Regions from separate parts of the Vreelandella mediterranea genome, predicted to be linked through region 1. Evidence: predicted binding sites of a transcription regulator. Region 1 holds the regulator's gene; the other holds the start of a gene.
What was found. Region 1 encodes PhoB, which activates phosphate uptake and scavenging genes when phosphate is short. Its sites were predicted from a motif close to TGTCATANNNNTGTCANA; they were not measured.

Region 1 (15,591 bases):
ACCGCCCTTGGCGAGCTCACGTCGCTGGTCATCAGCCAGCGGCTAACGTGTGTTGCCATGCAGCATCGCCACGCACCGCTGCTCGAAGCGCTCTTGTCACAGGCGCCAACCGTCGAGTAATCTATCGGGTCAAGTTGCCCATTTTGCCGGGCTGGCAGGCGTTTTAAGCACTGCTGGCCCGGCGCCGTTATTAAAGGAAAGCCCCATGGCACGCGTAACCGTTGAAGATTGTTTGGAAAATGTTGAAAACCGCTTCAAGCTGGTGATGATTTCCACCCAGCGTGCCCGTCAGCTCGCCCGCGGCTCGCGGGATTCACAGCTGGCCTGGGAAAACGATAAACCGACGGTCCTGGCGCTGCGTGAAATTGCCGCGGGTCTGGTCGATCATACCGTGCTGGACGAGCCCGTCGAGGCACCGGTGCGTCAGCGCCCGGCCGCGCCTAGCGTCCAAATCGACGACTAAGCCTAAAACCGATCAGGGGCGCGGTAAATGTTCACCATCGATGACCTGGCCGACCGACTCGGCGGCTATTTACCCTTGGATGAAATCCAACAGGTCAAACGCGCCTTCTACTACGCCGAACAGGCCCACGACGGCCAGCGCCGCCGCTCCGGCGAGCCCTACGTTACCCACCCGCTCGCCGTGGCCAACATTTTGGCCAACATGCACATGGACCATCAGAGCCTGATGGCCGCCATGCTGCACGATGTCATCGAAGATACCGGGGTCTCGAAACACGCCCTCGGCGAGCAGTTCGGCCACCCGGTGGCGGAGCTGGTCGACGGTGTCTCGAAGCTGACTCAGATCACCTTCGAAGACAAGGCCGTCGCCCAGGCCGAGAACTTCCAGAAGATGGTGCTGGCGATGTCGCGGGATATTCGCGTCATCATCGTCAAACTCGCCGACCGCCTGCACAACATGCGCACCCTGGGGGCGCTTCGCCCGGACAAAAAGCGGCGCATCGCTCGTGAAACGCTGGAAATCTATGCCCGCGTTGCCGGGCGGTTGGGTATCAACACCATTCGTATCGAGCTCGAGGATCTCTCCTTTCAGGCGATCCACCCGATGCGCGCCGAGCGGATCAAGCGCGCGGTGGCCAAGGCCCGGGGTAACCGGCGCGGCGCGATGCGCGAAATACAGTCCTCGCTTCAACAAAGCCTCGACGACGAAGCGCTCAAGGGCACGGTGGTCGGCCGGCAAAAGCACCTGCTGTCGATCTATAAAAAGATGCGCGACCAGCGCAAGCCCTTTGCCGAAATCATGGACGTGTTCGGTTTTCGCATCATCACCGACGATGTGGCGAGCTGCTATCGCATCCTGGGCGTGGTCCACAACCTGTTCAAGCCGGTACCCGGGCGCTTCAAGGATTACATCGCCATTCCCAAGGCGAACGGTTACCAGAGCCTGCATACGACGCTTTTCGGCCAGCGCGGTATGCCCATCGAGGTGCAGATACGCACCCGTGAAATGGAAGCCATGGCGAACAACGGCATCGCCGCGCACTGGCTCTACAAGGCCGGCCAAACCGCTCACCCCATCGCCGAAGGCAGCCATGCCCGGGCGCGGGCCTGGGTGAAAGGGCTTTTGGAGATGCAGCGCCACGCTGGCGACTCGCTGGAGTTCATCGAGCACGTCAAAAACGACCTGTTCCCCGATGATATCTACGTCTTCACGCCCAAGGGCGACATCATGGAGCTCCCCCAGGGGGCGACGGTGGTCGACTTCGCCTACAGCGTGCACACCGATATCGGCAACAACTGCATCGCGTGTCGTATCGACCGCCACCTGGCGCCGCTTTCCACGCGCCTTGAAAGCGGGCAGACCCTGGAAATCATTACCGCCCCCGGTGCGCGGCCCAATCTCTCCTGGCTCAACTTCGTTTCCACCGCCAAGGCGCGTTCGGCCATTCGCCACGCGCTGAAACACCAGCAGCAGTCGGAAGCGATCATGCTGGGGCGGCGGCTTTTGAACAAGGCGCTCGCCTCCTTCGAGACGAGCCTCGAGGAGCTCGACGAACGGATCTTCCCCCGGGCGTTCAAGGAGCTGGATGTGTCGTCGTTGGACACCTTGCTCGAATCATTGGGCCTTGGCAATCGCATGGCCTACGTCGCCGCCCGGCGGCTGGTGGACGTTGCCCACGGCGCGGGCGGCGGCCCCAAACGGTTGGAAAACAGCGATGACGCCGTGGTGATCAGCGGCAGCGAAGGCATGGTGCTAAGCTTTGCCCGCTGCTGCCACCCGCTGCCCGGTGACCCGGTCGTCGGGCATTTATCCGTGGGCAAGGGCATCGTCGTGCATCGCAGCGAGTGCAAGAATTTGTCGGATTTGAAAAGCGATCCGGAAAAGCTCTTCAGCCTGGAGTGGTCGGAGAACATCGACGAAGACTTCCCGGTGGCGCTGCGTATCGAGATCGAAAGCCGCCGAGGCCTGGTGGCGGAGCTTGCAGGCCTTGTGACCGACGCCGACGCCAATATCGAGCGTATCGGCATCGAAGAGCGCGACGCTCGTCTATCCACGGTGAACCTGACGCTCTCGGTAAAAGGGCGGGTTCACCTGGCCCGCATCATGAAACGTATCCGCAACCTGCCAAGCGTCAGCAAAATAACCCGAATAGCCAACTAAGCCCTCCCTGGTCGCGCGCTTTCAATGCCTTTGATGCGCGGGCGGGAGCGGCTTTTTATGTACGGTTGGAAGGTTTTATTCGTTTAACACATTTATTAAAAATGCCATTGAATGGCCGCAACAGGAGCAAGGCACCATGAGCAATAAAGCCGTTATCAATACCGAGAAAGCCCCAGCCGCCATCGGCCCCTACTCCCAGGCCATCAAGGCGGGCAATACGGTTTATATGTCCGGTCAGATTCCGCTCGACCCGGAGTCCATGGAACTCGTAGCCGGTGATATCGAAGCTCAAACGCGTCAGGTGTTCACCAACTTGCAAGCGGTGTGCGAAGAAGCCGCCGGTACGCTTGCCGATATCGTCAAGCTCAACCTGTACCTGGTGGACCTGGATAACTTCGCCATCGTTAACCGCGTAATGGAAGAGTTCTTCAAGGCACCGTTCCCCGCGCGCGCCGCGGTGGGCGTTCGCGCGCTGCCCAAGGGAAGCCAAGTGGAAGCCGAAGCCGTGATGATCATTGGCGACTAAGCGCTGCCAAAGAGCCAAAAAAAGAGCGAGCCCGCGGGCTCGCTCTTTTGTGTTGAAAAGCCGTTACGCTTTTTGTGGCTTGAAGCCGCCTTCCTTGAGGATCTGGGCGTAGCCCTCGCGAAAGCTCGGGTAGCGAAACGCGTAGCCCGTCTCGCGGATACGGCTGTTATCGCAGCGTTTGCTGGTACGCCGGCGAAGCGGTGACTGCATGGTCTCGGTGGTTTCCACCTTGAGCTCTTTGGCAAGCCAGCTCATGACGTCGTACATGGTGGCGGGCTCAGAGTCGCTGCCCAGATAAAGCTCGGCCAGGGGCTTGCCGCTCTCCTGACACTGGATCAGGTGGGCGAGTATGCCGGCGCAATCGTCGCGGTGAATACGGTTGGAGTAGATCGCCGGCGTTATGGCGGCCATACGCCCACCCAGCACCTGGTGAATCAGCCGGTCGCGGCCCGGGCCGTAGATGCCCGAAAAGCGCACTACCGTGCCGGGCAGCGGGTGGTTCAAAAGCGCCTGCTCGGCTTCGCGCATCAGGCTGCCGGAGAAGCTGGTGGAGTCCGTGGGGCTGACTTCGCTGACCGCTTCGCCCTCTTGCTGGCCATAAACGCTGGTCGAAGAGACGAAGAAAATACGCCGTGGCGGCACGTCGTGTTGCTCCAGTACGCTGAGCACGCGCTTCAAGCCATCCGGGTAGGCGCTTTGGTAGGCGCTCTCCTCGAAGCGGTCGGCGCTGACGGTGTAGATCACGTAGTCCGCCTGGGGTAGCGCCGTGGCGCTCGCCCCTTCAAGATGGTTAAGATCGAGAGCCAGGGGTTCGATACCAGTACCCTGTAACGACTCGGTTTGGCGGCGTACGCCCACCACGCGATGTCCTTCACTCAAGAGCTCGCGCCCCAGGGTGATGCCGATATCGCCACAGCCGATAATCAGTACAGTGAGTTTCACCTGCGCACTCCTCTTGATAAATATTCCCTATTAGATACAAAGTCCCTTTGAGATATGCCATCGTCAAAGAGGTTTGTCTGTCCTTGCCATCCCGTTCATGGCCACGACGATGCGTCACGACCTGCTACGAGAGGATGCCAGCCGGCACCGTTATGACTTTAACAGAACTTCGCTACATCGTAACCCTTGCACAAGAGCGCCACTTCGGCCGCGCTGCCGAGCGGTGTCACGTCTCCCAGCCGACGCTCTCGGTGGCGGTCAAAAAACTCGAGGACGAGCTCGACACGCCCTTGTTCGAGCGCTCCAAGTCCACGGTGCAGGTCACCCCGCTTGGTGAGAAGATCATCGCCCAGGCCCAGCGTGTGCTGGAGCAGTCCAGTCTGATTTTCGAGCTGGCAAGCGCTGGGCGCGACCAACTGGCCAACCCGCTACGCATTGGGGCCATTTACACCATCGGGCCTTACCTTTACCCGCACCTGATTCCGGCGCTGGCCAAGGTGGCGCCGCAAATGCCGCTCTACATCGAAGAGGGGCTGACCGGCACGCTGCGTAGCAAGCTTAGAAGCGGCGAACTGGACGTGATCATCGTGGCGCTGCCGTTTACCGAAACCGACGTGGTGACCAAGGCGATTTACGACGAAGCGTTCGAGGTGCTGATCCCCAGCAATCACCCTTGGGCGGCGCGGGAGGCGATCGATAAGGAAGATCTGCTCGAAGAGCGGCTTTTACTGCTGGGTGAGGGGCACTGCTTTCGCGACCAGATACTGGAGGCCTGCCCGGCGATTACCCACAAGCTCAATAGCCCGAGCAATACGCTGATTGCCGAAGGCGGCTCACTCGAGACGATCCGTCATATGGTGGCCTCGAAACTGGGCATTACGGTGCTGCCGCAGTCGGCGTTGGGTACAGATAAGCACGAGCAGTCGCTACTGACAAGCCGGCCTTTCGTGGCACCGGCGCCTTCGCGTACCGTGGCCATTGCTTGGCGGGCGAGTTTTCCTCGGCCCAAGGCCATCGACGCCTTGATCGAGGCGATCAGCCAGTGCCGGCAGCCCGCGCCATGAACGAGCTCGACGCGCCGGTCACCGAGCTCAAGGGTGTCGGCGAGGCGCTAGCGCTCAAACTTGCGCGGCTGGGGGTCGAACGCGTGAGCGACCTGCTGTTTCACCTGCCGCTGCGCTATCAGGATCGTACCCGCGTCACGCCTATCGGGCTCTTGCGCGCGGGCAGCGAGGCCGTGATCGAGGGCGAAGTCACCGCCTGCGATATCGTCAAGGGGCGAAGGCGTAGCCTGCTGGTGCGCCTGCGCGACGCAAGTGGCATCCTGAGCCTGCGTTTTTTTCACTTCTCGCCGGCCCAAAGCCAACAGCTGCGCCCCGGGGTTACGCTGCGCGCCTTTGGCGAGGCCCGCGCCGGCGCCACGGGTCTTGAGATCTACCACCCGGAGTACCGGCCAAGCGGCGCCGCCGATACGCCGGTCGAAGAGCACTACACGCCGATTTATCCCACCACCGAAGGGCTGCACCAGACCCGGCTGCGCGCCCTCACAAGCCAGGCGCTCGCCAGACTAACCGATACCCCGCAGGCGCTGCCGGACATGATTCCGCCAGCGCTTGCCGAGCGTTTCGACCTGCCGGGGCTTCACGAAAGCCTCGCGCTTTTGCATCAGCCGCCGCCGGATGTGGACCTGGATACCCTGGCCCAGGGCCTGCACCCGGCCACCCGGCGGCTGGCCCTCGAGGAGCTTCTGGCCCACCAGCTAAGCCTTCGCGAGGTGCGCCTGCGCATCCAGGCCGATGGCGCGCCCAAGCTTCCCGCCGGGCGCAGCCTGCAAACCCGCTTTTTGGCCCAGCTTCCCTTTGCGCTCACCGGCGCCCAGCGCCGGGTGCTCGAGGAGATCGAGCTCGACTTGGGGCAGAGCGCGCCGATGCTCAGGCTGGTTCAAGGCGATGTCGGTTCGGGCAAGACCGTGGTGGCCGCCATGGCCGCGCTTTCGGCGCTTTCCGGCGACTGCCAGGCGGCGATCATGGCGCCCACGGAGATCCTGGCCGAGCAGCACTACCGCTCTTTCAAGGCCTGGTTCGAGCCGCTGGGGATCGAGGTGGCATGGCTTGCCGGCAAACTCAAGGGCAAAAGCCGCCTGGATGCCAAGGCGGCCATCGCCGATGGCCGGGCGCGCATGGTGGTCGGCACCCACGCGCTTTTCCAGGACGATGTCGCGTTCCACTGCCTGGGGCTTGCGATCATCGACGAGCAGCACCGCTTCGGTGTTCACCAGCGCCTGGCGCTGCGTGAAAAGGGCGAGGCGGGCGGGCTTACCCCGCACCAGCTGATTATGACCGCCACGCCCATCCCCCGGACGCTGGCCATGAGCGCCTACGCGGATCTGGACGTTTCGGTGATCGACGAGCTGCCGCCGGGGCGCACGCCGGTGAAAACCGTCGTGGTGTCTGATGAGCGCCGCCCGGAGGTGGTCGAGCGGATCCGCCGCGCCTGCAGCGACGGCCGCCAGGCCTACTGGGTCTGCACGCTGATCGACGAGTCCGAGGTATTACAGTGCCAGGCCGCCGAGGTCACTCGCGAAGAGTTGACCGCCGCGCTGCCGGAGCTTGCCATCGGCCTGATTCACGGGCGCATGAAGGCCGGCGAAAAAGCCGAGGTGATGGCGGCGTTCAAGGAAGGCGAGCTTGATCTACTGGTCGCCACCACGGTGATCGAGGTGGGGGTGGACGTGCCCAACGCGAGTCTCATGATCATCGAAAATCCGGAGCGTTTGGGACTTTCCCAGCTTCACCAGCTACGCGGCCGGGTGGGGCGGGGCAGCACGGAGAGCTTCTGCGTGCTGCTTTATCATCCGCCGCTCTCCAAAAGCTCCAGGCAGCGCCTGGGCGTGATGCGCGAAACCACCGACGGCTTTCGCATCGCCGAGAAGGACCTGGAGATTCGTGGCCCAGGCGAAGTGCTGGGCACCCGCCAGACCGGGCTTGCCCAGATGAAAATCGCCGACCTGGAGCGCGATGCTGATCTGCTCGAACGGGTTACGGCCCTTGCCCAGGTGCTGCAAAGCGATAGCGAGGCCACCGCCGTGCTGGTGCGCCGCTGGCTGGGCGAGGCGGCCGGGCGCTACGGCCAGGTATAGCGGTTCATGAGGCGTCGGATTTGGTTTGGGTCAGCCGCCCGGCGCTCTGCGCCAGCGGCGTTAGCTGTTCGGCGATCAGCTGTAGCTGGCTCTGAATGGGCCGGTAAAGCGTAACGGCGTTGGCGTCGCTCTCGGGCGCTTGCGCCGGCTCGCCCAGCGCGTCCAGAAGCGCACGGGTCTGGTCTTCCAAATCCGTGACGGGTCGGCGCTTGTGGAGTTGCTCGGTCAGCGCCGCCAGCAGCTCGCTAATCCGTTTGGCCTGGGGCATCAGCGCGGCGTCGTCTTCGGCTTCGGTTAGCCGGTGGCGGTGGGCGCCCAGCGCGGAAAGGTGGCTCAGCAGCGTATTGGAGAGCACCAAAAAGCGCAGGCCGCTGTCCGCATCCTGCTTGCGGTAGTGGCCCGGCTCGTGAAGCATGTTGGTCAAAAGCGTCGAAAACGCCGCATCGGCGTTGTGTGCGTTGCGCCGCGCCAGGCGGTAGCTCAAGTCGTCCTGCTTGCCCTCTTCGTACTGGTGGACGATCTCGTCGAGATAGCCGCGGTGGCTGGTCAGCACCTTGGCGGCTTCGCGGTAAAGTTTGCGTCCCTGCCAGTCCGGCAGAATGAAAAATACCGCAAGCCCTGCAATCACCGCGCCGATCAGCGTATCGAACAGCCGCGGCCAAATCAGATTAAAACCGTCGCCCACCTGGTTGAAGCTGCAAAGCACCAGCAGGGTGATCGAGGCGGTCGCGATCACGTAGTGCCGCTCCCGGTTGGCAAAGAACGCGACCCCGGCGGCGACCGCGATGATGCTTTGAATGCCGGGCTGGGGAAAAAGACTAATCGATGCCCAGCCAGCAATCAGTCCCAGCACCGTGCCCAGAATCCGCTGGGAGAGAAAGCGCCGGGTGGTCGCGAAATTGGGTCGGCAGACGAACAGCGTGGTAAGCAGGATCCAGAAGCCCTGTTCCGGATCGAGCCAGTGCAAAATCGCGTAGCCCGCCATCAGCGCGGTGGAAAGGCGCACGGCGTGGCGAAAGGTCGGCGAGCCCAGCGTCAAATTCAAGCGCACGCGGCTCCAGGCATCCTTGAGGCTGGCCGGCGAGCGGTCATAAAGCGCGCTGTCGCGCCGCTCCACGCTGCTGTCCGGGTTATGGGCGCTGGCGATCTGCGCCTCTAGCGTGGCCAGGTTGTCCGCCAACGCGTTGAGTGGGTGGATCAGGTTGCGCCACTCCGGGCGGCCGCGGTCGCGCAGGTTGTCGATCGAGGCGCGCAGGTCGACCAACGCCTGCTCGCTTTGCTCATGGCTAAACGGCCGGTTCAATAGAAGTGATTTGGCCAGCTGGCGGCACGCCCGGCCCTGCTGGTCGAGAAGGCGCTGACAGCGAAACAGCACGTCGTGGTGGAAAAACGCCTCGGTCAGCGCGCCGTAGGGGTAGTGGGTGGAGCTTGCCCGCTCGTGGATATCCTGGGCCACGAAATAGATGCGCAGGTAACGGTTGAGCTTTTGGCTGCCGCGCTGGCCCTCCAGCCGGCGAAAGATCATCTCCTTGGCCTGATTCAGCGCGGCGACCACTTGGCCGTTTTGGTGCGCCAGCGCCACTCGACGCGCCTCGACATCCACTCCGCGCACCGGCTCAAAAAGCGCCGACTTGAGAATCAAAAACTCGCCCAGGGTTTTGTAGACCCGCGCCATGCTCTGCTTGAGCGGCTGGCGGGAAAAAAGCGCGCACCAGATGACCGAAATGACCCCGTACCAGGCCGCCCCCGCCAGCAGCAGAAGCTGGCGCGAGGCCACGTCCGCATCCACGCCGCCGTGCTGCTCGATATTGATCATCGAATAGATCGACAGGATCAGCGTGCCCGAGGCGATCGTCGCGTAGCGCTGGCCGATGGCACCGAGCATGATCAGCGTAAACGCCGACACCCCCAGGCCCAACGCGAACAGCCACGGCCAGGGAAACAGCCACTGGACGATAAAAGAGGCCAGCGCGAAACATAACAGCGTGACCACCAGCGCCTGTAGGCGGCCCTGCCAGCTATCGTCGGTTTCCGAAAGCGCGCAGGCAATAATGCCCAAAAACAGCGGAATCACCAGCGCCACGTCGGCCTGCAGCACGCTAAAAAGCAGCGCCCCGCTAAAGGCGATAAACACGCGCAGGCTGTAGGCGAACTTGTCCAGGGTCCAAAGGCGGCGCAGGATCGGCATGGCGTCTCTTCGTTTGATTTATTAGACGTTAGTATAACAATGGCGGCGCGTGAGTTGCTATGGCGCACCTATCAAGCGGTTACTTTAGGATATTTCGCCGATGCATTGGCCAACGCGACATAAAGCCGTTGCCCTGGACGTGTATTCGGATACACATGTAAGGAAAGGTACTGGTATAGCGGGGTAAAAGGCGTTTCGCCTGGGACCAGGGTGGCAATCGTCAGGCACATCCAAAAAAGTGCAAACCGGCGCGTAATGGATGTATTGGCGGCTATTCGAAGAGGTGCTCAGCAACGCGTAAGCTTGAACGTGGCGATCAGTTTGCAGCAGACTAAAACAGCCCGCCCCCTTGGCGGGGGGCGGGCTGTTAGCCGTTACAAATACTTCAAAAGCTTCTGCAGCTTGTTCATATCGCTGGAGTCGCCGACCAAGCGTACGTCGCCGTTCATCATGCCGTGCAGAAAGGCTTGCTGGGTCGGTTTTTTGAGTATTTTCAGCGCGGCGTCCTGGTCGCGAAAACGTAGTTCGAGATCCAGGTCGATGGGCAGACCTTTACCGGTGTCGATGCCGTTAGGCGTCATTCGGTAGTGGCGGGCAGTGCCGAGGTCTTCCGTGGCAATGCCCCAGTCCAGACTGCGCATACGCTCAAGCTGTTCTTTGAAACGCGGCTTACGCCGCAGTGCTCGCTTGAGCATCAAGCCAAGTAGCCACAGCGTTAGCCGGAGTTTCATTAGGAAACGGCGTCCTTGAGCGCTTTACCGGGCTTGAACGCCACGTTTTTGCTGGCCGGAATCTTCAGCGGCTCGCCAGTTTGCGGGTTCTTACCGGTACGGGCGGCGCGTTCGCGCACGGTGAAGGTACCGAAACCGATCAGGGCCACGTCTTCACCCTTGGCCACGCTATTGGTGATTTCATCAAGAATGACGTTCAGCACTTGGCCCGCTTTGTCTTTGGAAAGATCAGCGTTTTCAGCAATGGCAGCGGCGAGTTCAGGTTTGCGCATAAAAGGGGTCTCCCTGATAGAAAAAGTAAGCGTAACGCTTATGAGTGTTATTGAAAACAAACGAGTGTTTTAACTTTATGGCCTGATCTTCAATTGGTCGTGGATTAGCCTAGCAGCGCAGGCACCGCTCTGGAAAGCTCCACTTTCCTTTTGACGCAACTGCCTGTCAACGCAAACCCGACTAATTGGCCATCTTTATCTTCGCCAAGGGCGGCGAGTGCATCACCTTCGCCCTCGATACGCCACTGTGCGACGGGCGCAGGCGGGGAATAGGCCACCACGGGCAGCAGCGGCGTTTTCACTACCACCGGCCAAGCGCCGAAGCTGACGGGGGTCGGGGTGCCGGCCAGGGTGGCCGCCAATGCCTTCACACTGGCTTGAAGGGGCTGTACGTACATGGCATTGACGCCGTCGACACAGGCGACATCGCCCAGCGCGTAGATCGAAGCGTTCGAGGTTTGCAGGTAGCGGTCCACCTGGATACCGCTTGGCGACACGTCAAGCCCGGCCTGGCGTGCAAGCGCTGTGCGCGGGGTCAGGCCGGTGGCCATTAGCACGGCATCCACGCGGCAGGTTTCGCCGTTATCGAGGGTGAGCATCAGATCGTCGTGTTCATCCGTTGCGATAGCGCTCACCGTGCGACCCAGCGCCAAGGCGATGCCGCCCGCTTCGAATGCGCTGCCCAGCGCCTCGCCAAGCGGTGCGGGTAGAAGGCGCGGTAGCGGCGTGGCTTCCGGGGCGATTAGCGTGACCTGGTGACCCGCGGCGTGCAGGTCGTTGGCGAATTCGCAGCCGACCAGTCCTGCGCCAATGACCGCCACCCGGGCACTGCGCGAAGCCAGTGCTTCATGCAAGCCCCGGTAGTCGTCCAGGTCGTTCACGCTGAAAAAGCGCCCGGCCAGCGTGTCGGGCACGTCAAGGGCCATGCGTGGGCTGGCGCCGGTGGCCAGCACGAGCTTTTCGAAAGCAAGCTGCTCGCCGTTGGCAAGCGTCAGGCGGCGGCTATCGGCGTCGAGCGCGGTGACATGGGTATGGGGGCGCAGCGTGGCGTCGAGCTCGCGGGCCACCTCATCGGCGCTTTGCCTGGCGAGTGCCTCGGGCGCCAGGCGCTTGCCAAAGCCCGTGGAGAGCAGCGGTTTGCTGTACTCATCGCCGCTGTCGAAGCTCACCAGGGTGATCGAGCGGGCGTCACCTTGGCGCCGCAATGCCCGGGCCAGACCGACACCGGCCATGCCGGTGCCCAGGACGATCAGATCCACCGGCTTTTCGGTTTGAGAGAAGGAGTGGGTCATGTCATCACCCAGTGTTGGAACCATGATGTTTTAAATGACTGTCTTTAAGCGACTGTCTTTAAATGAACGGTCTTTAAATGAACGGTCTTCAAGAAAACGTCGTTGAGAAAAGTGCGTCAGAACGTCATGTTACACTAGCTTCAACGACTTGACCGCCCTGGAGGTCGCGTGGCTTCACACCTTTTGCACCCTACCCCCTACGCGCGCTGGCAACCCGTAAACGCGCTGCGCCCGGCCATGAGTGCTGCCTGGTGGCAGTGGGTGGCTTCGACCGATTCCCTGACCCAGCGGCTGGTCTCGGCAGGCCGGCCCAGCCCCTTTCGCGTGCAGCTTTTGCGCCAAACGGTGGGGGTGCCCACCCGCGACGAGGCGCAGGCATTGGGCCTGGCGCCGCGCCGTCTGGCCTGGCTTCGTGAAGTGGCCCTGTGCGTGGATGACACCCCTTGGGTAGTGGCGCGTTCGGTGGCGCCTCTCGAGCAGCTTCAGGGGCAACACCTAAAGCGCCTTGGCGAACGTTCACTGGGTAGCTGGCTGTTTCGCCAGCCGGACCTTGTACGCGGGCCCCTCTTTGCTACCCGCCAGCGGCCAGCGTTTGCCCGCCACTTGTGTCCTCCTGGGGTGGCCGGGGTATGGGCGCGGCGTTCGGTCTTTTATCACGCAGGCCTGGCGCTATTGGTCCAGGAGGCCTTTTTATCCACGATGGCGGATGATCTTGGCATGGCTTCGCGCTAGGCTAGACGCGCGTTTTGTCTTTGAGAGGTAAGCATGGATCGTTCACTGCTGCGTCCTACCGGGTGGTCTCGGGCGGCGGATTTCATCACCCTGATGCGCCTGGACCGGCCCATCGGCACCTGGCTTTTGATGTGGCCTACCCTTTGGGCGCTGTGGGTAGCCGCCGAAGGCGTGCCTAGGCGCGGCGTGCTGCTGATCTTTATCGCCGGGGTCTACACCATGCGCGCGGCGGGCTGCGTGGTGAACGACTACGCCGACCGCCACTTCGATGGTCACGTCAAGCGTACTAAAAACCGGCCACTGGCGACCGGGCGCATCAGCGAGACCGAAGCCAAACTGCTGTTCACCTTGCTGGTCGCCGCCTCCTTCGTGCTGGTCCTGCTGACCAACTGGTTTACCGTGGCCCTCTCGTTGGGCGGCGTGGCGCTGGCGTTTATCTACCCCTTCATGAAGCGCTATACCCATTTCCCGCAAGTGGTACTGGGCGCCGCGTTTTCCTGGGCGATCCCCATGGCGTTCGGCGCGGTGCTGGGCTACGTGCCTCTCGAAGCGTGGATCCTGTTTTTGGCCAACGTGCTGTGGACCGTCGCCTACGACACCCAATACGCGATGGTGGATCGCGACGATGACCTGAAAATCGGCATCAAGTCGACCGCCGTGCTGTTTGGCGAGGCCGACCGGCTGATCATCGGGCTGCTGCAGGCGGCCACGCTTGTGTTGCTGGCGCTGGTGGGCTGGCGTGTAGGGCTTGGTGGGTTCTTCTGGCTGGGCCTTGGGGCCATGGCGGTGACCTTCGTGCATCAGCAGCGCTTGATAGTGGGCCGCGAGCGCGACGCGTGCTTTCAGGCGTTTTTGAACAACCACTGGTCGGGGCTTCTGGTATTTGCCGGGCTGGCATTGAGCGGGTGGCCGGTGACAGGCTAATGTCGAAGTTGTCATAAAACTGTCACCCGTGCATGGTGTGATTGTCACCGATATGTCATCGAACCACTTTCGTCTGGACACCGTGAGGCCCGCCAATGACCGCCAAGACCGTTTTGATCGTCGATGATGAGGCACCTATTCGTGAGATGATCGCGGTGGCGCTGGAAATGGCGGACTATCGCGTGCTCGAAGCGGACAATGCCCAGGACGCCCACGCCCTGGTCGTGGATCATCAGCCGGACCTTCTGCTGCTTGACTGGATGATGCCTGGCACCAGTGGGATCGAGCTTGCAAGGCGCCTGAAGCGCGAAGAGGCGACCGCCGAAATCCCGATCATCATGCTGACCGCCAAGGGCGAAGAAGATAACAAGATCCAGGGGCTCGAAGCGGGGGCGGATGACTACATCACCAAGCCGTTTTCGCCTCGCGAACTGGTGGCGCGTTTGAAAGCGGTGCTGCGCCGAACGACGCCACGCGGCGTGGAAGACCCCATCGAAATCAACGGTTTGATGCTCGATCCGGTAAGCCATCGGGTCAGCGCCCACGGCAAGGCATTGGATATGGGGCCCACCGAATACCGCTTACTGCAGTTTTTCATGACCCACCAGGAGCGCGCCTACACCCGCAGCCAACTGTTGGATCAGGTATGGGGCGGCAACGTCTACGTCGAAGAGCGCACCGTGGATGTGCATATCCGCCGTCTGCGCAAGGCGTTGGGCGATGTCCACCAGAACCTGATTCAAACGGTGCGCGGCACCGGGTACCGCTTCTCCGCCCGGGTGTAGCGCGTGCGTTTGTGGAGCCGAGAGCTTTGGCGTATCGCGGGGCTGGCCACCCTCGGCGTCGTCCTGGGTTGGCTGTTTGGCTCGCCGGGGCTGGGGCTGTCCGCGGGTTTGGGGGCGTGTCTTTTCTACCATCTGCGCCAACTGCGTACCCTGCACCAGTGGCTGACGTTCACGCCCAACGAAGAGCCCCCCGCGGCCAAGGGGCTATGGGGTGAGCTGCTGGACCGGCTTTACCGCTACCAGAAAAGCCAGCGAATCACGCAAAGCCGACTAAGAGCCACCTTGGCGCGCATTCAGGAGTCTTCCGAGGCGATGCGCGACAGTGTGGTCATGCTCGACCGCAACGGTGATCTCGAATGGTGGAACAGCGCCGCCCACCAGATGCTGGGACTGCAAACCGCGCACGACCGCGGCCAGCACATTACCAATTTGCTGCGCGATCCCGCCTTCGTACGCTACTTCTCGGCGCGTCAGTACAGTGAGCCATTAACGCTTACCTCGCCCATCGACGAGCGGCGTATTCTCGAGTATCAAATCACGCTCTACGGCGATGACGAGCGCCTGGTGATGGCGCGCGACATTACCAGGCTGCACCGCCTGGAGCAGATGCGCCGTGACTTCGTGGCCAACGTGTCCCACGAGTTACGCACGCCGCTTACCGTGCTTTCGGGTTACCTGGAAACCTACAGCGATTTAAAAGACGAGCTGCCGCCCCGGTTGGGGCGCAGTATCGGCCAAATGCAGGCGCAAACGTTGCGTATGCAGAACCTGGTCAATGACCTGCTACTGCTTTCCCGGTTGGAAATCGACCAGGGCGGCAAGGATCATCAGCCGTTGGCGCTGGCGCCACTTTTACAAAGCATTCACCAGGATGCCAACGCTCTTTCTCAGCAGCAGCATACCGAGTCCCAGCGTATCGAGCTTGTGATCGAAAGCGACGCGCGGCTGATCGGAAGCGAGCAGGAGCTTCGAAGCGCCGTTTCCAACCTGATGTTCAACGCCGTGCGTTACGCCCCTGGGGGGAGCGAGATCACCCTGCGTTACGCCCTCCTTCCCGACGGCGGCGTGTGTATCGAAGTGGAAGATAATGGACACGGTATCGACCCGGTCCATATTCCCCGCCTGACCGAGCGCTTCTACCGTGTGGATAAAGGCCGCAGTACGGCCACTGGCGGCACCGGGCTCGGGCTTGCCATCGTGAAACACGTCCTGCTGCGCCACGATGGCAAGCTTCAAATCGACTCTCACCCTCAGCAGGGGGCGCGTTTTCGCTGCGTCTTCCCCGTCTCGCGAATTGCTCAGACCTAGGTATATGAGACCAAAGTTGTACAGTGTGTCAAAATGGCATACAAGAATGGGTCACAAATTGTCTATGTGTCATTATTAGCCACTTTTTATTGATGCAAACGCTGTTGTCCAGCTTTCTGTATAAGACTT
Region 2 (15,591 bases), 2.3 Mb from region 1:
CAGCCAGGATCCCTACAGCTGCCCCGGCAATCGCCCCTCCAGCACTCTGCTGCTCGACGAGCTCACGCCGAAAAACCTCGGCGCGCTGATCGCCCTCTACGAGCACAAGGTGTTCGTTCAGGGCGTCATCTGGAACATCAATTCGTTTGATCAGTGGGGCGTACAGCTCGGCAAGCGCATCGCCGGGGAAATCAGCGAGCGCATCGACACCAACGCCGCGGACTTCGATGCCTCGACCCAGGGGCTTTTGGAGCTGGTGCGGGGGCATTTTCCGGGGGGCAGTGCAGAGGAAAGTGGCCGAACTGAAAGCAACAAAGTGGCGGGCAGCAAGAAACGCTAGCTCTGGCTAACGCCATTTTCGGGACCTAAAAAAACGCCCAAATTATCAGTTTGGGCGTTTTTTTTGATCAACTATTTAGCCGGGGTTTACTGTTCAGGCTCATTGGGCTGCCGGGTTTTTCCGGGCATTTTAATGAAGAACCAAACGCTCATCGCGATCGCCACCAGGTTAACGCCGAGCGTGAGGGGTTGATGCGACTCAAACAGGGAGTATCTAAAAACGCTGCCTACGAAGAATTCGGTGCCCATATCGAGCGTTCCCGGCGTGAACCACACGGTGAAATAAAGGCCGGAGGCAAAGAAATACCCGGCGACGGGAGAGAACACCAGCGGAACCTGGCACAGCCAAAACAGGAAGTTTGCTTTTTCGGCATTGGCATGGCCCTCGATTAGCTTAATGCCACACACTATGCCCCCGCTATATAGCGCTAAAAAGAGCAAGAAAAACAGCCAGTTGAATATATTTAGGCCGTTAAACAATAGTGAAAAAACCGAGACGGCACCAATGCCCCCACCCGCTACCGCCAGAGTGCCCGCTACTCTTCGCTGCCACTTATTCATGCGAGTCACCAGCTAAACAATGCGCATATTGCATTAAAAATGCCCTCTAACCCAGCCATTATCCCTTCAAATAACGCTTCGAGAAGGCCCAGTAAAATTTCGAGGAGGCTATCACCACTGGCGGCAACGGGAATCGCAACACTTATGAGAGCTACCCCTATAATCGCCAGACCCACTACGTTAAAACCAACGAACAACATATAAGTCGTCGCGCCTGCGATAGCGAGGCTTCCAGCAATGTTCAATGCCGCTATTTTTCGAGATTTAACGCGCTTAGCCATACGCTTTACTCATTTTTGGAAAAAGCTACTTTAGCGTTTCTTGATAGTGGCCTGCAAAGGCTGGCTCAACCAGATACCCCACCCAAATTTAAGCTTTTTATGAAACGGCCGATAATTAGACTAATAACAATCAGGAACCGCTCATGAAAATCGGATTCTCCAACCTTTTTACGATGGCTAACCGTCGTGAACCGGCGACAGGCCCAAAGCCGCAAGTGGCCAATAAAGCGCCGTTAATAGCCCCCGCCGCCACGACCAACGACGCACAGATCAAACGCCTTAAAAAGCAGAAAGAGGCGTTTGAGGCGCTGGCGTCGCTGCCAAGCCCCAAAGAGTCGGCGATGCAGAACGCCGCACAAAAGGCCGGTTTTTTAAAACAGCGGCTAGAGACCCTCAAGGCGATGATGCGCTTTGCCTCCCCGGAGCAGCTCAAGTCCATGGCCAGCGAGCTTAAAAGCATCGCGCGGGAGCTTGGCGCGGCGGCGCGCCAGCTTAGTGGCAGCGGCGGCGCTAGTGCTGGCCCAACGATCACACCCACGGTCAACGCAGTACAGGGGGCTAACGGCGCCGCACCGGTACCGCCCAGCGAAAACGTGGAAAGCGATGTAGCCAGCGCCGAAAGCGACGTTAAATCCGCCAACGCTACGCTTGCAAGCACCGAGGCGGCTATCGCTCAGGAAAACCCTGATAATGAAGAAAAACCTGAAGAGCAAAAGCGCGGCGATCAACCTCAAGCGCCTGGCGATGCTTTAGCGCAAAATACCCTGGCACCTTCGACCACCCAGCCCACTGAACGCACCCCTGGCATTAGCGCCAGCGAACACGCGCTTCGCTCTATCCTGACCGATACGAAAAAGGAATTTCAGGAAGCGATGAGCGAACTCAAGATTCGCCTACGCCAGGAAGATAAAGAGGCGCGCCGCGAGCTAAAGCAAGCAGAAAAGGACATGGACAAGATGGACCGCTCCCTCGCCAAGGCAGAGACCAACGCGCTGTACTCAACCCTGGGCCAGCTACTGCCAACACCAACGGTCGACGCTAGCGCTGCTACTGGCAGTATCGATATAAAGGTTTAGCGCGCCTCTCCCCAGCGGTAAGCTATCTGCCTGCCGCTCTCGCCCGCGTACTACCCGATGTATTAAATGGCTGGAAGCACACGATCGGCTGGAGCCACGGACTGATCGAGTTGGCGGAGCTTGTTGAGAGAGACTTGAAACTGGCCGTTACTCGGTAGCCGTTTACCTTGAAACTGCTCCCAAACAAGCCGCCCTGGCCCGTTGTAGATTTCCTCGAATGTACCATCACGCAAAATCTTGATGATGATCGCATGCTGCGGTTGACTCCGAAATCCAACCGAGTTGGATTGCGTCGCCTTGATCTCCACTTCCAGGCCGGTTTCGGTGACCGCGTCATGGCCTTTGTTGGAGGCCGCCCGCAACTCAAGGTTGTAGGCATCGGCCACAAGGCACTCACCCAAACTGCCCACCATATGACCGTCCGGCGTAAAATGCCTACCCGGAAACATGGCCTGCAATTCTTCGACCGTGGCATAAAGCTGTTTGACCAACGCCTGGAATTTATCGTGATCGATCATGGGCATTTAACACTCGGCTAGGGTCTGTCTGAAAAGTCGACGAGCGAAGACAAGACAAGGCAAAAATTGGCGAAAAAACGGAGTTTACACGTGTAAATGAGTATTTTGATCGGACTCGCGCACGAGCCAATTTTTAACGCCGTATTGTCGAGCGCAGGCACTTTTCAGACAGAGCCTAAACATGGGCTTTCAACTTAGCTCTCGGACGGTGGGTTATATCTATTCGCGTTGCAGGTGAGCTCACTCTTTTTGCCTTGAACGCCTTCGAAAAGCGCCTTGTGGGCACGGTATGAAAGCGCGTCATCCCTTTCCCTGTATCCTGCAATCCAATCGAGCAGCATCGGAAAATTATCATCCTGTGCTTGTTTGGATTCGTACTTGTGCGGCTCCCAGGGTCTATTTCTGGCATTTTCCTGACACAGGTGAACCGGCAGATTCATAAAAACCGCCTCGTTGGCAAACGGCGCTACCCGTTCGAGCAAATCCGTGTAGCAGCCTTCTATAACCCACTCGTTATGTTCGTGAATGAAAGACTGAATGTGTTCATCCGCCTGGTCTATCGGTCGCCTTTCCGGCGGTTTCGAGGGAAGCCACGCCAAAACATCCAAGTCGAGGTGGGCGAGTCCTTGATCCCGCAAGTGTTGGGCTAAAGTAGACTTCCCGGAACCTGAGTTGCCAAAAATGATTATTTTTTTCACGGAGCCTTGGTTCTCGATTTCATAATTAACGCCTAAGCTCAGTTGCCGCTGGAGCAACCGTAGGCTGTGGATGGAACCTGAAGCGCGGCAGCGCTTTCGGCGGTCAACCGCAGCGACTTGTTATGCCTTTGTATCTAAATACTTTTTTAGTTCCACGGCGAGATCGTTTGCTTCGTCGCGAGTGAGATATGGAACCTTGATGGTTCGCGCCCAGAAGAAGCTTTTGCCAGTTAACTCCGAGACCATCTTAAATGGCATCCCCTTAACTTCACGACCCTTTTCGGGTACAGGGGTAATAAATTCCACGTCTCGATACAGAGTGCCAGGCTCAGGTGCCCGTACGGATCCTTTCTTGACTTTTGCTGCTGCGACCAGACCAGTCCACTTGTGCGAAAAAAATACTATGTCCCCAGGATAAACGTACTCAACAAAACGTTTAGCATCCCCGAACGCAGCTACTCTACTATTCTCGACCATGTACCAAATAGAATCCTCTTCCCAACTACGATTTGTATCGAAGAGCACTCCTTTGACGTCGGCAGGGTTCTTGTGCTTATCGTACGGTAGGGCGAAGAACTCAAAATATTTATCTTCACCGATCTCATAAATCCGGTAGGGTAAAAAGTTGATAGATACGCCTTGGCTTTGCCAGTAATTGACGGCATTAATCAAACTCTCGTCGGCTGCACTGCCTATGATGATCAGATGCTGTTTATTATTGATTTGCCTAGCGTCTAGAGGATGCTCAAGCTCAAACGCTTCTTGGTGGTCAAGAGCAAGATCAGCGTTTCTATCAAGATATTTTTTATATTTCGATTCGATTTCGGCGTAAGTCCATTGGCCTGCATGCTGAGCATATCTAAGGGCTTGATGCACCGCGTCTTCGCCAGCGGCGCCCCGCTTCAGCTCGAAAATAGTTAGTTCGCCATCTTTATTCAGAGCGTATACATCAGCCTCGGCTTGGTATTGTCGTTCTTGAAAAATAGGCATCAAGCTTGCGTCTTCGAAAAGTAACTCGAGAATACTGCTCGCTATTAAATTTTCCAGATTTTTTTCGAGTTGACCAAAGCTAGAGAAATCCTTAAATGGCAATGGCTCAATTCTGTCAAACGTCTCATCGGTTGAACTTAGTTTATACAACAACCCAACTTCTCCTCATAGGGTTAATGCCTAAATTTTAGGCTAGTTTGGAGTGCAGCGGAAAATCAGTCCGCCATTATGCACTGGTTAGGCTGAATCAGCCTCGGAGTCATATTCAATAAAATCGATTTCCTCTTGGTATTGACGATAAACGTCGTAACTGAACTCTAGAAACAGGAGCAGAGTCGCTAAACAGAAGAATACAGCTGAAGAAAAAATATACTCTTTCAAGCTGCTATCAAAAGCCACTAGACTGATAAAAAGCAAAAGGACTAATCCACCTACTAACCCAAAACCCTTCGACAGGGTATCCAAAAAACGCTTTGTTATTATTTGCCTTATCGAGATAACACCTAGCCTTGAGAGCAGCTGATCAATATAACCTGAATACAATATGGAGGTTAAGTAAAACTCACGCCTCTCTGTATTGTTAAGGCCTTCATCCATAGCCTCTATATAGTCATCATATTCTTTGCCATAGTGTATTCTCGGTATATCGATTAGATCTAGCTTCTCCAGCTCAAAAACCATAGCCATGCAGACATTTTTTTCAGGACTATCTTCTAAAGAGCGAAGCCACGAATGAAAAGAATAAAGCCGAGCCTTTAGTTCTGAATACGCTCCCAGCCGTTCTGACTTTGCTGATTGAATCTGGAACAACACGAAGCCGAATGAAACTGAGCAAAAAAGCGCGACAATGGAAGCCAAGCCTGTAATAACCGATACGTAGGTCGAGATTTCTAGCTTTGCAAGGCTCGCTTGGCCAGTGTCACAGAACATCACCCATGACAAAGAAATAGAAGCCACTAGGAGAGAAATCACAAGCTGCCAATGTAAGCGAGACACAAAAGCCAGAATTTTTTTCATCACTTAGCCTAACAGTGGTTATATAGCTGGCTACTCAATCTCAATAAACGTGCCAGCGCGTTCATTAAGATTATGTAGCCGCCTTGATCAAACCTACCCTATTGATTCTACTGAAAGCAAAGAAAATTTCGGCCACATACCTAAATTTCGTGTGCGCGCCGCCAGGCTATAGTTGGTGTACTCAAATGTGGTGGCACTGGGCCATCCGCGCTGTTTTCCATCAAGAGCGTGACATGCGAAGGGAGCCGCACCGAAAGCGGTATCGAATTCGCTTACTTCCGGTATTTTTACCAACGAACATGCGCTGCTCCTTTCTTGAACCGGACACGGCGAAGCCTGAGCTTCGCCGTTGCCTGCTTACAGCATGCGCGGAATTTGCGAGGAGTGGTGGTGCAGAATGGGCGCTTCTTTGGACAGATCGACCACGTAGCTAAAGCGGGCCTCGAAGTTCAAGAGCTCGCCTTCGACCTCGAAGCGCCAGTTGTAAAGGCCGGTCAGCGAGCAGAGTGTCTCGGACATTTCCTGAATGATCAGGGTTTTTTCGTGCAGGGTGATGCTCAAACCCGGGCGGGCGCCGAGACGCTCGAAATAGTCGCGGTGTTTTTCGCTGTTATTGGCGATGCGGTTCGAAAAGGTAGGGATCAGTACGGCGTTGTCATCGTAGAGGGCGAGCAGCGCTTCTACATCGGCGTCGTTGATCGCTTGCATCCACTCATTCAGCACGTCGTGGGGTGTTCTCATCTTAAACCTCTTCAACAGATAGCGGTGACTTGACGCCGCGGGCTCAAACGGCGGTGACCTGACTTGATACGGCAGTTACATCCAATACAGCGAGCCCTTCGCCTTCCAGAGAAAGACGATTCGACGGTCATGTTACCGAAATAGGACCACGCTCGCATGCCAAGTTCACCTGGTGGTTTTAAAAATTCCTGAAGCGGTGGTAGAGCTTTTCGATGAAGTTTACGCCCAGTATCAACACTAGGCTGAGCAGGATAACCGCCAGCGCGCCATAGTCGATGCGCCCTGCAAAGCCCAGAGTGCTCAGCAAACCGCCCAGGTGCTGAACCAGTAAATACACACCGATCAAGAAACTGCCTGCGCGTACCAGGCCCGCCTCGTCCAGCGCCGCACTTGGGGCGCTTTCGTAGCGGTGAAGCCTTTGCCCAATAGCGGGCGCCTTGAACCAGAGCAGCGCCCCGATAAAAAGCGCGGGTAGAACGCCTGTGATGACGATGAGCCGCCACTGATCGAACTCCCCCACGCCAGAAGCGCTCATCGCCGCGGGCCACAGCACCATCACCGGGGTGACGATTAGATAGATTGCCAGCACACGTATCAAGACAACGGAAAAAGCCTGCATGAAACCTCCGTAAAATTCTGATGATACGTTGCTTAACCCTGTTCTAAAAAACGCTTAAACGCAGCCCCCCGGCGATTGCTCGCCGGGGGGCTAACGTCAAGCCAAAGGGCCGCACTGGTTAACGCGCTTCGCTATCCTCGTCGATACCCAGCGCGTTCATCGCTGCGCGGAATACGTCGGTGTTGTCGACCCAGTACTGCGCCGCGTCGTCGACGTCGTAGGTGGCAAGCCCTTCGTCTCGCTCGGCCACGTCCGTGAAGAACTCGGCGCCAGCGCCTTTGGCGTAGAGCGGTACCAGCTCGCGGGTGTGGTTATCCGAGTGCCAACGTACCAGCGGCAGCGCCCCCGCGCCTTGGCTTACGACCGGGCTGTAGGCGTTCTGGTCGGAATCAGGACCTTGTAGCAAACCGTTACCGTGGTCGGTGGTGACGATGATCATGGTCTCGTCGAAGCTGCTATTCGCCTCGACCCACTCGACGGCGGCTTCGACCGCTTCATTGAAATCGACCTGCTCTTCGACCAGGCGCGGCAGGTTATTGGCATGCGCCGCCCAGTCGACGGCGCCGCCTTCGACCATCAGGAAGAAGCCTTCGTCGTTATTCTTGAGCACCTCGAGCGCGCCGCGCGTCATCGTGGGCAGGCTGGGCACGTTGTCGAGCAGGTCACCGGCGGCGACGCCTGGACGGTTGAACTGCAGCGTGGCGTTGTTTTGCGCCACACCCAGCACTTTATCTTTTTCAAGTGTCAGGCCGCCCTGGGCCAGCGATTCGAAATCGTCGCGGGTTTCGATCAACTGATAGTCGGTGTCTCCATCCATCACACGCTGCCAAGTGGCCTGGCCGCCCACGTAGCGAAAGGCGTCCTCTTCGGGGTCGTCGACGCCGTTGCCCGCCTCATCAAAGTAAGGGTGCCCCGCTCCGAATACGACCGTGGCAAGCCCCGAATCGATAATTTCTTCGCCCAACGCGGCGTATTCGTTGCGATTGGCGTTGTGGCCCAAAAACGCGGCGGGTGTGGCGTGGCTTAGCTGTACGGAACTCACCACGCCCAGCGCTCGGCCGCTATCGACGACGTACTCGCCAATATGTTTGAGCGCCTCGTCGTCGTTCGACCAGTTGATGGCGCTATTGTAGGTTTTTTGCCCCGACGCGAGCGCGGTGCCCGCGGCGGCGCTGTCGGTGAAATTCTCACGGGCATAGTTGTAGCCTGCAAAAAAGCCGTCGTAGTCGGCCAGCTTACCTTCAAAGCCCACGCCCTCGACCGCCTCGTCGGACCATAGCTCAGCGGGGTCGAAGCTCACCCTATCGTCATCGCTCAAGGTGGGTTCGGTGGCGGTGGTCAGCGGATACGTGGCCGCGAAGAGCTGCGTATCGAAACCGTCATACACTTCGTGGCCTAGTGCACCGTGACGGTAGTAGCTGGCCGCGCGGAATGTTTCGATCCCCGCGCCGTCGGTAATCATCAAAATGACGTTTTTGGCTGTGTCTTGCTGGGCAAAGCCCGGCGTGGCGAACAGGGCACCGATGGCGACGGTAAGCGCACCGCGTTTGAACGTTTGCATATAACTCTCCGAGTGGCTGTGGCCTTGCTAGTGAACTTAAAAGCCATTAATGACAGTTTGGTGAATATAGGCCACTACTTTTATAAAATGACGCGGTTAAAGGTGGCACTTGCGCTGTAGAGGCATCGTTATATACTGTATTTATATACACTATAAGGATGTAGCAATGGCGCAACCTCTCACGCCGCAAGGCAAGGCGCCTTTTAAAGGCCGAGGCGCCACCTTCGACCCGCACAACCGCTTCGCGCCCTCGAAAAGCGAATACGAGTCCGATGGCTGGTGGCAGGAAGAGGCTCCGACCTCGCTTGCCACCGAAATACGCGAAGAGCCGAGTAAAAGCGCGCTTGCCTGGAACAGCTCGCCGGATCTCTCCTTTGATCGCTCCTTGAACCCGTACCGCGGCTGCGAGCATGGCTGTATCTACTGCTTTGCCCGCCCTTCTCACGCCTATTGGGATATGTCGCCGGGGCTCGATTTCGAGACGAAACTGATTGCCCGGACCGGGTTGATCGAGCATTTGAAAGAAGAGCTGAGCCAACCGGGCTATACCTGCCGCCCTATCAACCTGTCGGGCAATACCGACTGCTACCAGCCCATCGAGGCGAAACACCAAACCACCCGGCGCCTTTTAGAGTTTTTATACCAATGCCGCCATCCGGTCACGCTGGTGACCAAAGGCACACTCGTTCTGCGCGATATCGAGCTTTTGGCAAAAATGGCCGAGCACCGCCTGGTGCGCGTGCTGGTCAGCCTGACCAGCCTGGATGCGAATTTGAAGCGCACGCTGGAGCCACGGGCGGCTTCGCCCCAGGCGCGGCTGAAGGTGATCCGCGAGCTCAACACCGCGGGTATCCCGGTGGGTGTGCTGGTCTCGCCGGTGATTCCCGGGCTTACCGATCACGAGATCGAGCGGTTAATCGAGGCCGCGAGCCGCTCTGGCGCGCGCACGGCAAACTGGATGCTGTTGCGCTTGCCCCGTGAGGTCGCGCCGCTGTTCGAAGAGTGGCTGACCACCCACTACCCCGAGCGCGCCGACAAGGTGATGAGCCTGATTCGCCAGTGCCGTGGCGGCAAAACCAACGAGGCAGCGTTTGGAAAGCGTTTTCGCGGCGAAGGGGTGTTCGTCGATATAATCGACCAGCGCTTCAAGCGCTCCAGCCGCCAGTGGGGTATGCAGCCCCGGGCCGAGCAGGGCCTCAATACCCGGGATTTCAGAGCGCCCCACGCTCAGGGCGATCTATTCGACTTGGCCGGTCCCGGCTAACGTTGGCGCGTTCGCAGCTCATTGAGCTATTCAGGGCGTTATCCGGCTATGACGGTAATGGCAATCAACAAGGCGGGCAGCGCGATAAACACGCCCAGCATCCACATACCAGCGACCTCTTTGCGCTCGACGCTGGCCCGGCCCAGCCACTGGGCACCTTTGACCGGCAGCAGGCGTAAAAACGGTATTCCCCCGATAATCAGCACTGCAAACACGTTGAACAGCAGGTGCACCAGCGCGATTTCCAACGCCAGCAGCGCCGTGGAGCCACTGATGGCCGTCGCTGCGAGCAGCGCGGTCATGGTGGTCCCCAGGTTACTGCCAATCGTGAAGGGATAGATTTGGCGTAGGGTAAACGCACCGGAGCCGGCCATGGGCACCGTCAGGCTGGTGGTCGTCGACGAAGACTGCACCAGTATCGTCACCAGCGCGCCCGACATAACGCCAGTGATCGAGCCGCGCCCGATGGCGCTGAGCATGATCTGCCGGGCGCGCCCTACCATCAGCCTTGATAAAAGCTTGCCGATGTAGCGAATGGTAAGAAAGATCATCGCGACCCCCACGAAGATCAGGGCAGCGCCGAACGCCACCTCCGGAAGACGCGAAAGCGCATTCGCCACAAAATCCGCGACCGGATCGGTCGCCTGACCGACGAAATTGACGCGATCGAGGGAAAGGTCTGCATCGCCGTAAAAGAGCACCGCCACGCGTTCGGCCAAGCGCTCCAGCGGGCTGAATAGAATCTCGATGGGTAGCAGGATGGCGACCGCTAACAGGTTGAAAAAGTCGTGCATCGTCGCGGCGGCAAAGGCGCGGCGAAACGCGTTATCGTCTTTCACATGGCCAAGGCTTACCAGGGTGCTGGTCAAGGTGGTGCCCACATTGGCGCCCATGATCATGGGCACCGCCAGGGCCACGGGCAGCCCGCCGGCGACCATACCGACAATCACCGAGGTGACCGTGGAGGATGATTGAATCAGCGCGGTTGTGATGATGCCGATCATCAGCCCCACGAAGGGATTGGTGGCAAAGGCGAAGAGCTGTTCGGCTTGATCGCCCAGGCTCCGCTGGAAACCCTCGCCGACGATGGATACCGCACAAATCAGAAAGTAGACGAGCAGCGCAAGCGCCAGCCATTGCCCCAGCTGGCCGCGTCGTATTTTTTGTTGATGGTACATGACGTTACTCTCTGCCCGGCGCCTGGCCGTCTCTACCATGGCGGTACGCTCCAGCGGCTTATACGCATCAAAGCGCTAGGCTCTGTCTGAAAAGTGCCTGCGCTCGACAATACGGCGTTAAAAATTGGCTCGCGCGCGAGTCCGATCAAAATACTCATTTACACATGTAAACTCCGTTTTTTCGCCAATTTTTGCCTTGTCTTGTCTTCGCTCGTCGACTTTTCAGACAGACCCTAAACGCTTTAGCCTGCACCATCAACGTGACATCCTGGTGACAAGGACGCCGTGTCGTCTTTGCCAGTTTGTCTGCCGCTACATCATCGAAAACCGGGGGCGATCACCCGCGCCTTGGGTCGCCACCCCCGACAAGGTGATCATCTCGGTGATGGCGAAACTTCAGAAGGGCCTTGCATGCGCTGAATATCAGCGCTCGCCGCGGCGTTCGCGTAGCTCGCTGAGCACCAGTGCGAAAAAGCCGCGAATTTCCTGGAGCCTGGGCCGGGCCTCGTGAATGAGCGTATCCACCGACTCGATCTCGCGGTGCTGGTCCTCGCGGGCGGCGAGTTCGTTTCTGATCTCCTCTATCAGCTCGGCGGAGTCGTTCAACATGGCCTTGAGCTCGGCGGTTGATGTGCTTTCGAGGCGTTGTTCAAAACTCATGGCGTTATCCTAACATCGTCGTAATGGCAATAAGCGCTGCGGGCAGCGCAACGAAAGCACCCAGCACCCAGGCGGCCGCCAATGTTTTACGCTCGGCGGCCAGGTCGCCGAGCCGCCGGGCCCCCTTGACGGGCAGCAGGCGTAAAAACGGCAGGCCGCCAATGATGAGGATGGCAAAGAGGTTAAAGAAGAGGTGAACCAGGGCGATTTCCAACGCGAGCATGGCGTGCTCGCCACTCACGGCGGTTGCAGCCAGCAGAGCCGTAAAGGTGGTACCGACGTTCCCGCCCAGAGTGAAGGGGTAGATCTGCCTTAACGTAAAGGTGCCTGAGCCCGCCAGCGGGACCATCAAGCTGGTCGTGGTCGACGAGGACTGTACCAGAATGGTCACCAGCGTGCCGGAGATGACGCCGGTCACCGGGCCACGACCGATGGCGTTATTCATGATGCGCTTAGCGCGCCCCACCATCAGTTTCTTGAGCAGTTTGCCAATGTAGCGAATGGATAAAAAGATGGCCGTAATGCCGATCGCGATCATGACGATGCCGCCGAGTATGGTAGGCAGCCCTGAGACCAGGCTCTCTACCGAGCCCGTGACGGGGTCGGTGGCAAAACCCAGCAGGTCCGCGTTCTCGATCGACAAATCCGCATCGCCGTAGAAAAGCTCGGCTACTTGCAGCGCCAAACGCTCCAGCGGGCTAAAGAGTATTTCCAGCGGCAGTAGAATCGCCACCGCCAGAAAGTTGAAAAAGTCGTGCACCGTGGCGGCCGCGAAAGCGCGGCGAAACTCGTCTTTATTGCGCACGTGCCCCAGGCTCACCAGGGTGTTGGTCATGGTAGTGCCGATATTGGCGCCCATGACCATCGGCACGGCGATCGCCACCGGCAAGCCCCCGGCCACCATGGCCACGATAATGGAGGTTACCGTCGAAGAAGACTGAATTAGCGAGGTGGCCACGATACCGACCATGAGCCCCACCAAGGGGTTGGTGGCGAACTCGAAAAGCTGCTCGGCTCGTCCACCGGTGGCGGTGCTGAAACCGTCGCCGATCACCGAAACCGCACAAATCAGGCAATAAATCAGCAAAAGCAGCGTTAGCCAATTCGTGGCTCGCCCACCTCGCGCACTGCTTTCTTCATCGTCGCGCGTAGTATGATCGGCTACGCTTGTCGTCGCTTCGGTCATCGTCTTACCCTCAGTAGGAAGTAAAGCGTGCTCGCTCTCTGACTAAGCTTTACCCAGCATGACCGACAACCAATGACAATAAAGTGACCAGCGTCCTTCTAAGTTGATTATTTCCCCGTCGTTTAAAGAGGTTTTCAGCCCCGCGCCAGCATTTTGGCCGCGATAGGGGAGGTAATCATCTGAATCACCGCAAAGAAGGCAGCGGGAATCGCGACTTCCGAGGGCAAACCGGAGGCGGCCACGAACGCCGCGGCAATGCTGAACTCCTTCTTGCTGACGGTGAACAGGTAAGTGATGATCTCCTTGCGGTCACGCGTGACCAGCCGCGACGCCATGCCGATCAGGTAGCCCGAAAGGTTCAGACAAAGCGCCGCGCCCGCGATCACGAAAGCATACGCGCCGTAGCCGATGATGGTCTCGGCGTTGGGCCCGACCACGGCCAGCAGTATCAACAGGTAGACGCTAGAGCCAAGGCCTGCATAGGTGGCGTCAAAACGCGCTAAAAAGCCCGTGAACATCGTGCGCAAGGTGACCCCCAACACCGTGGGCAGCAAAACGATCAACACCAGCTCAACAATGATCGCCCCTAAAGGAACCTCCAACTGAATGCCCGTTAGCCACAAAAACAAAACGGGCACAATGAACGGCGAAAGCGCGGTATTAATGGCGTTGAACACGGCCGCCAGCGCCACGTTACCCCGCGCCATGAGCACCAATAACGGCGATGACACATCCGTTGGCAAGGTGCCCAGCAGCATCTGCCCCGCCGCCAGGGGGCCGCTTCCGAAAAAGAGCCGCCCAGTCAGCCATCCGACAAGCGACATCGGCCCATAGACGAGCCCTAGCGCCAACAACGGCCGCGAGGGTTTGCGCATCACCTTTCGCACGTCGTGGGCATCGAAGGTCAGGCTGATGATGAACATCAAAAGCGCCAGCAAGACCCCGATAGCGGGTTCGAGTAAAAGCCCGGTTTCGGGCACCATCAGCCCCAGGGCGGCGGCGACCACGACCAACCAAAGAAGCTGATCCTCAACGAAAGATATAATACGGGTCATGCTGTTACGTTCGCTCCCTTGATAGGCTAGCCATGCTCATGGGCTGTATATTCATGCGCTTTATAGGCATGCTCTGTATATTCACGTTATCTTTTCAGCGACTTCCACTGGCAGACCTTCATGACCGACACGCCCAGCAAGACCCAGCTCAGTTTTTATCGCCGCCTGTATACCGCCCACCTGATCAGCGAAGGCGCGAGCAGCGTGCCCGAACTGATCAGCGCCACCGGCATGCCGCGGCGTACCGCCCAGGACACCATCGCATCCCTGGGCGAGCTGGATATTCGCTGCGTGTTTCACAACCTCGAAGGCGAGCGCCACAATATCGGCCGTTACGTGATCGAGACGTGGGGCCCTATCGATGCGCGCTGGGTCAAGGCGAATGCCGAGCGGCTGGGCCAAGTGCTGGGTTACCTGTAGCACCTGGCGACGGCGATTCTCCGGGCTCGGCCCAGGCCAGACGAGCAGCATTGAGGGTTACGCTTAAAGAGCTTGCCGCCATGGCGAGCACCGCCGCCAACGGCGGTATCGCCATGATCACCACCAGCCCCAGCGCCAGGGTGTTATAAAGCGCCGAGAACGCCAGGTTTTGAAGCATCACCCGGCGAGTGCGTTTGGCAATGGCGAGCAGGCGCACCACCCCGCCGATGCCCGGCGTTAAAAGTTGGGCCGCTGCGCCCTCGCGGGCGGCCTCGCTTGCCTGCATGGGCGCGACCCCTACTCCGGCGGCGGCCAAGCTGAGCGTATCGTTGACGCCGTCGCCTACGTAAAGAACCGGTGAGGCGAGCCCGGCCAATAGCTGGGCTTTCGCCTCCGGCGAGCGCTGGGCGTAGCAAGCGTTCGGGGCGAAGCCGACCTCCTTGCCCAGCCAGCCCACCGCCCCCTGGCGGTCGCCGCTGATCAGCGCAGTCAGATATCCCAGACGATGCAACTCCTCCAGGCTTTCTTTTGCATCTTCGACCGCCGGGTCGGCCAGGTAAAAAGTGGCCAACCAGCCCGAGCGGTCGGCCAGTACGACCTGGGAGGCGAAGGCGTAATCGGGGTGGGCGGCGCTGTCCGCCAGCGCCACGCCTTGTTCGCCAAGCCAGGCGGCGCTGCCCATCCGCCAGTGCTCGCCGCTTTCGAACTCGACGGTGCGCCCGGCGCCGGCGGACTCTTCTACACGGGCAATCGCGCTGGTGCCTTGCTCGGTATCCTGACGTTCGAACCCACTTGCCCAGCGTAAAAGCCCAAGGCTTAACGGGTGCTCGCTTTGGCGCGCGCTCGCGGTCAGCTTTGAGTAAAAATCCTGGGGGAAGGAGACTTCGCGAAGCGCGAAATGTACCACGCGATGCTTATTGGCCGTGAGCGTGCCGGTTTTATCGAAAGCGACAGCGCGCACCTGGGCGAGCACCTCGAAGGCGGCGGGGTCTCTTATCGCGACCCCGCTTTGCATGGCCTGGCCGCTGCCGGCAAGCGTTGCCAGCGGTACGGCAAGCCCCACCGCACAGGGGCAGGCGACGACCAGCACCGAAAGCGCGCGAACCACCGCCTCTTCCCAACCGGCGCCCAGAATAGCCGCCGCTGGCAGGGTCATCAGCGCAAGCAGCAGCGCCGCCGGGCTCAGCCAAGCGGCGAAACGGTCGGCGAGCTTATGAAGCTCGCCCTTTTGGGTTTGTAAAAGCCGCATTTGCTCGCACAAACGATCCACGCGCCGCTCACCGGCGGCGGCGGTGACGCAAAGCGCTATAGTGTGATCTTTAGCGCCACCTTCCAGGTAGCGGTAGCCCGCGTACACGTGCTGACCGCTGTAAAAGTAGCGCGGCACGCTTTCCCCGGAGAGCGTGGCGGTATCGAACCAGCCAGGC

Region 2: the regulator PhoB is predicted to act here: its motif matches at 11,103-11,120, upstream of ACWFVE_RS06070 (Na/Pi symporter).

The regions. Positions count from the first base shown of each region.
Region 1 covers NZ_OZ310198.1:3,629,138-3,644,728, reverse strand. The annotation lists gene gmk (guanylate kinase) at 1-120, shown strand, start outside; gene rpoZ (DNA-directed RNA polymerase subunit omega) at 206-463, shown strand; gene ACWFVE_RS16820 (RelA/SpoT family protein) at 491-2,623, shown strand; gene ACWFVE_RS16815 (RidA family protein) at 2,760-3,149, shown strand; gene ACWFVE_RS16810 (SDR family oxidoreductase) at 3,213-4,091, opposite strand; gene ACWFVE_RS16805 (hydrogen peroxide-inducible genes activator) at 4,244-5,155, shown strand; gene recG (ATP-dependent DNA helicase RecG) at 5,152-7,230, shown strand; gene yccS (YccS family putative transporter) at 7,235-9,418, opposite strand; gene ACWFVE_RS16790 (hypothetical protein) at 9,793-10,149, opposite strand; gene ACWFVE_RS16785 (HU family DNA-binding protein) at 10,149-10,421, opposite strand; gene ACWFVE_RS16780 (NAD(P)/FAD-dependent oxidoreductase) at 10,526-11,713, opposite strand; gene ACWFVE_RS16775 (chorismate--pyruvate lyase family protein) at 11,882-12,445, shown strand; gene ubiA (4-hydroxybenzoate octaprenyltransferase) at 12,479-13,369, shown strand; gene phoB (phosphate regulon transcriptional regulator PhoB) at 13,465-14,154, shown strand; gene phoR (phosphate regulon sensor histidine kinase PhoR) at 14,158-15,462, shown strand.
Region 2 covers NZ_OZ310198.1:1,284,627-1,300,217, reverse strand. The annotation lists gene pgi (glucose-6-phosphate isomerase) at 1-340, shown strand, start outside; gene ACWFVE_RS06125 (hypothetical protein) at 427-900, opposite strand; gene ACWFVE_RS06120 (hypothetical protein) at 906-1,181, opposite strand; gene ACWFVE_RS06115 (hypothetical protein) at 1,325-2,257, shown strand; gene ACWFVE_RS06110 (DUF6998 domain-containing protein) at 2,320-2,781, opposite strand; gene ACWFVE_RS06105 (AAA family ATPase) at 2,970-3,473, opposite strand; gene ACWFVE_RS06100 (hypothetical protein) at 3,594-4,616, opposite strand; gene ACWFVE_RS06095 (hypothetical protein) at 4,701-5,480, opposite strand; gene ACWFVE_RS06090 (nuclear transport factor 2 family protein) at 5,838-6,221, opposite strand; gene ACWFVE_RS06085 (hypothetical protein) at 6,400-6,840, opposite strand; gene ACWFVE_RS06080 (alkaline phosphatase) at 6,959-8,401, opposite strand; gene ACWFVE_RS06075 (PA0069 family radical SAM protein) at 8,568-9,665, shown strand; gene ACWFVE_RS06070 (Na/Pi symporter) at 9,704-10,843, opposite strand; gene ACWFVE_RS06065 (hypothetical protein) at 11,267-11,503, opposite strand; gene ACWFVE_RS06060 (Na/Pi symporter) at 11,508-12,689, opposite strand; gene ACWFVE_RS06055 (bile acid:sodium symporter family protein) at 12,824-13,744, opposite strand; gene ACWFVE_RS06050 (helix-turn-helix domain-containing protein) at 13,865-14,164, shown strand; gene ACWFVE_RS06045 (heavy metal translocating P-type ATPase) at 14,118-15,591, opposite strand, start outside.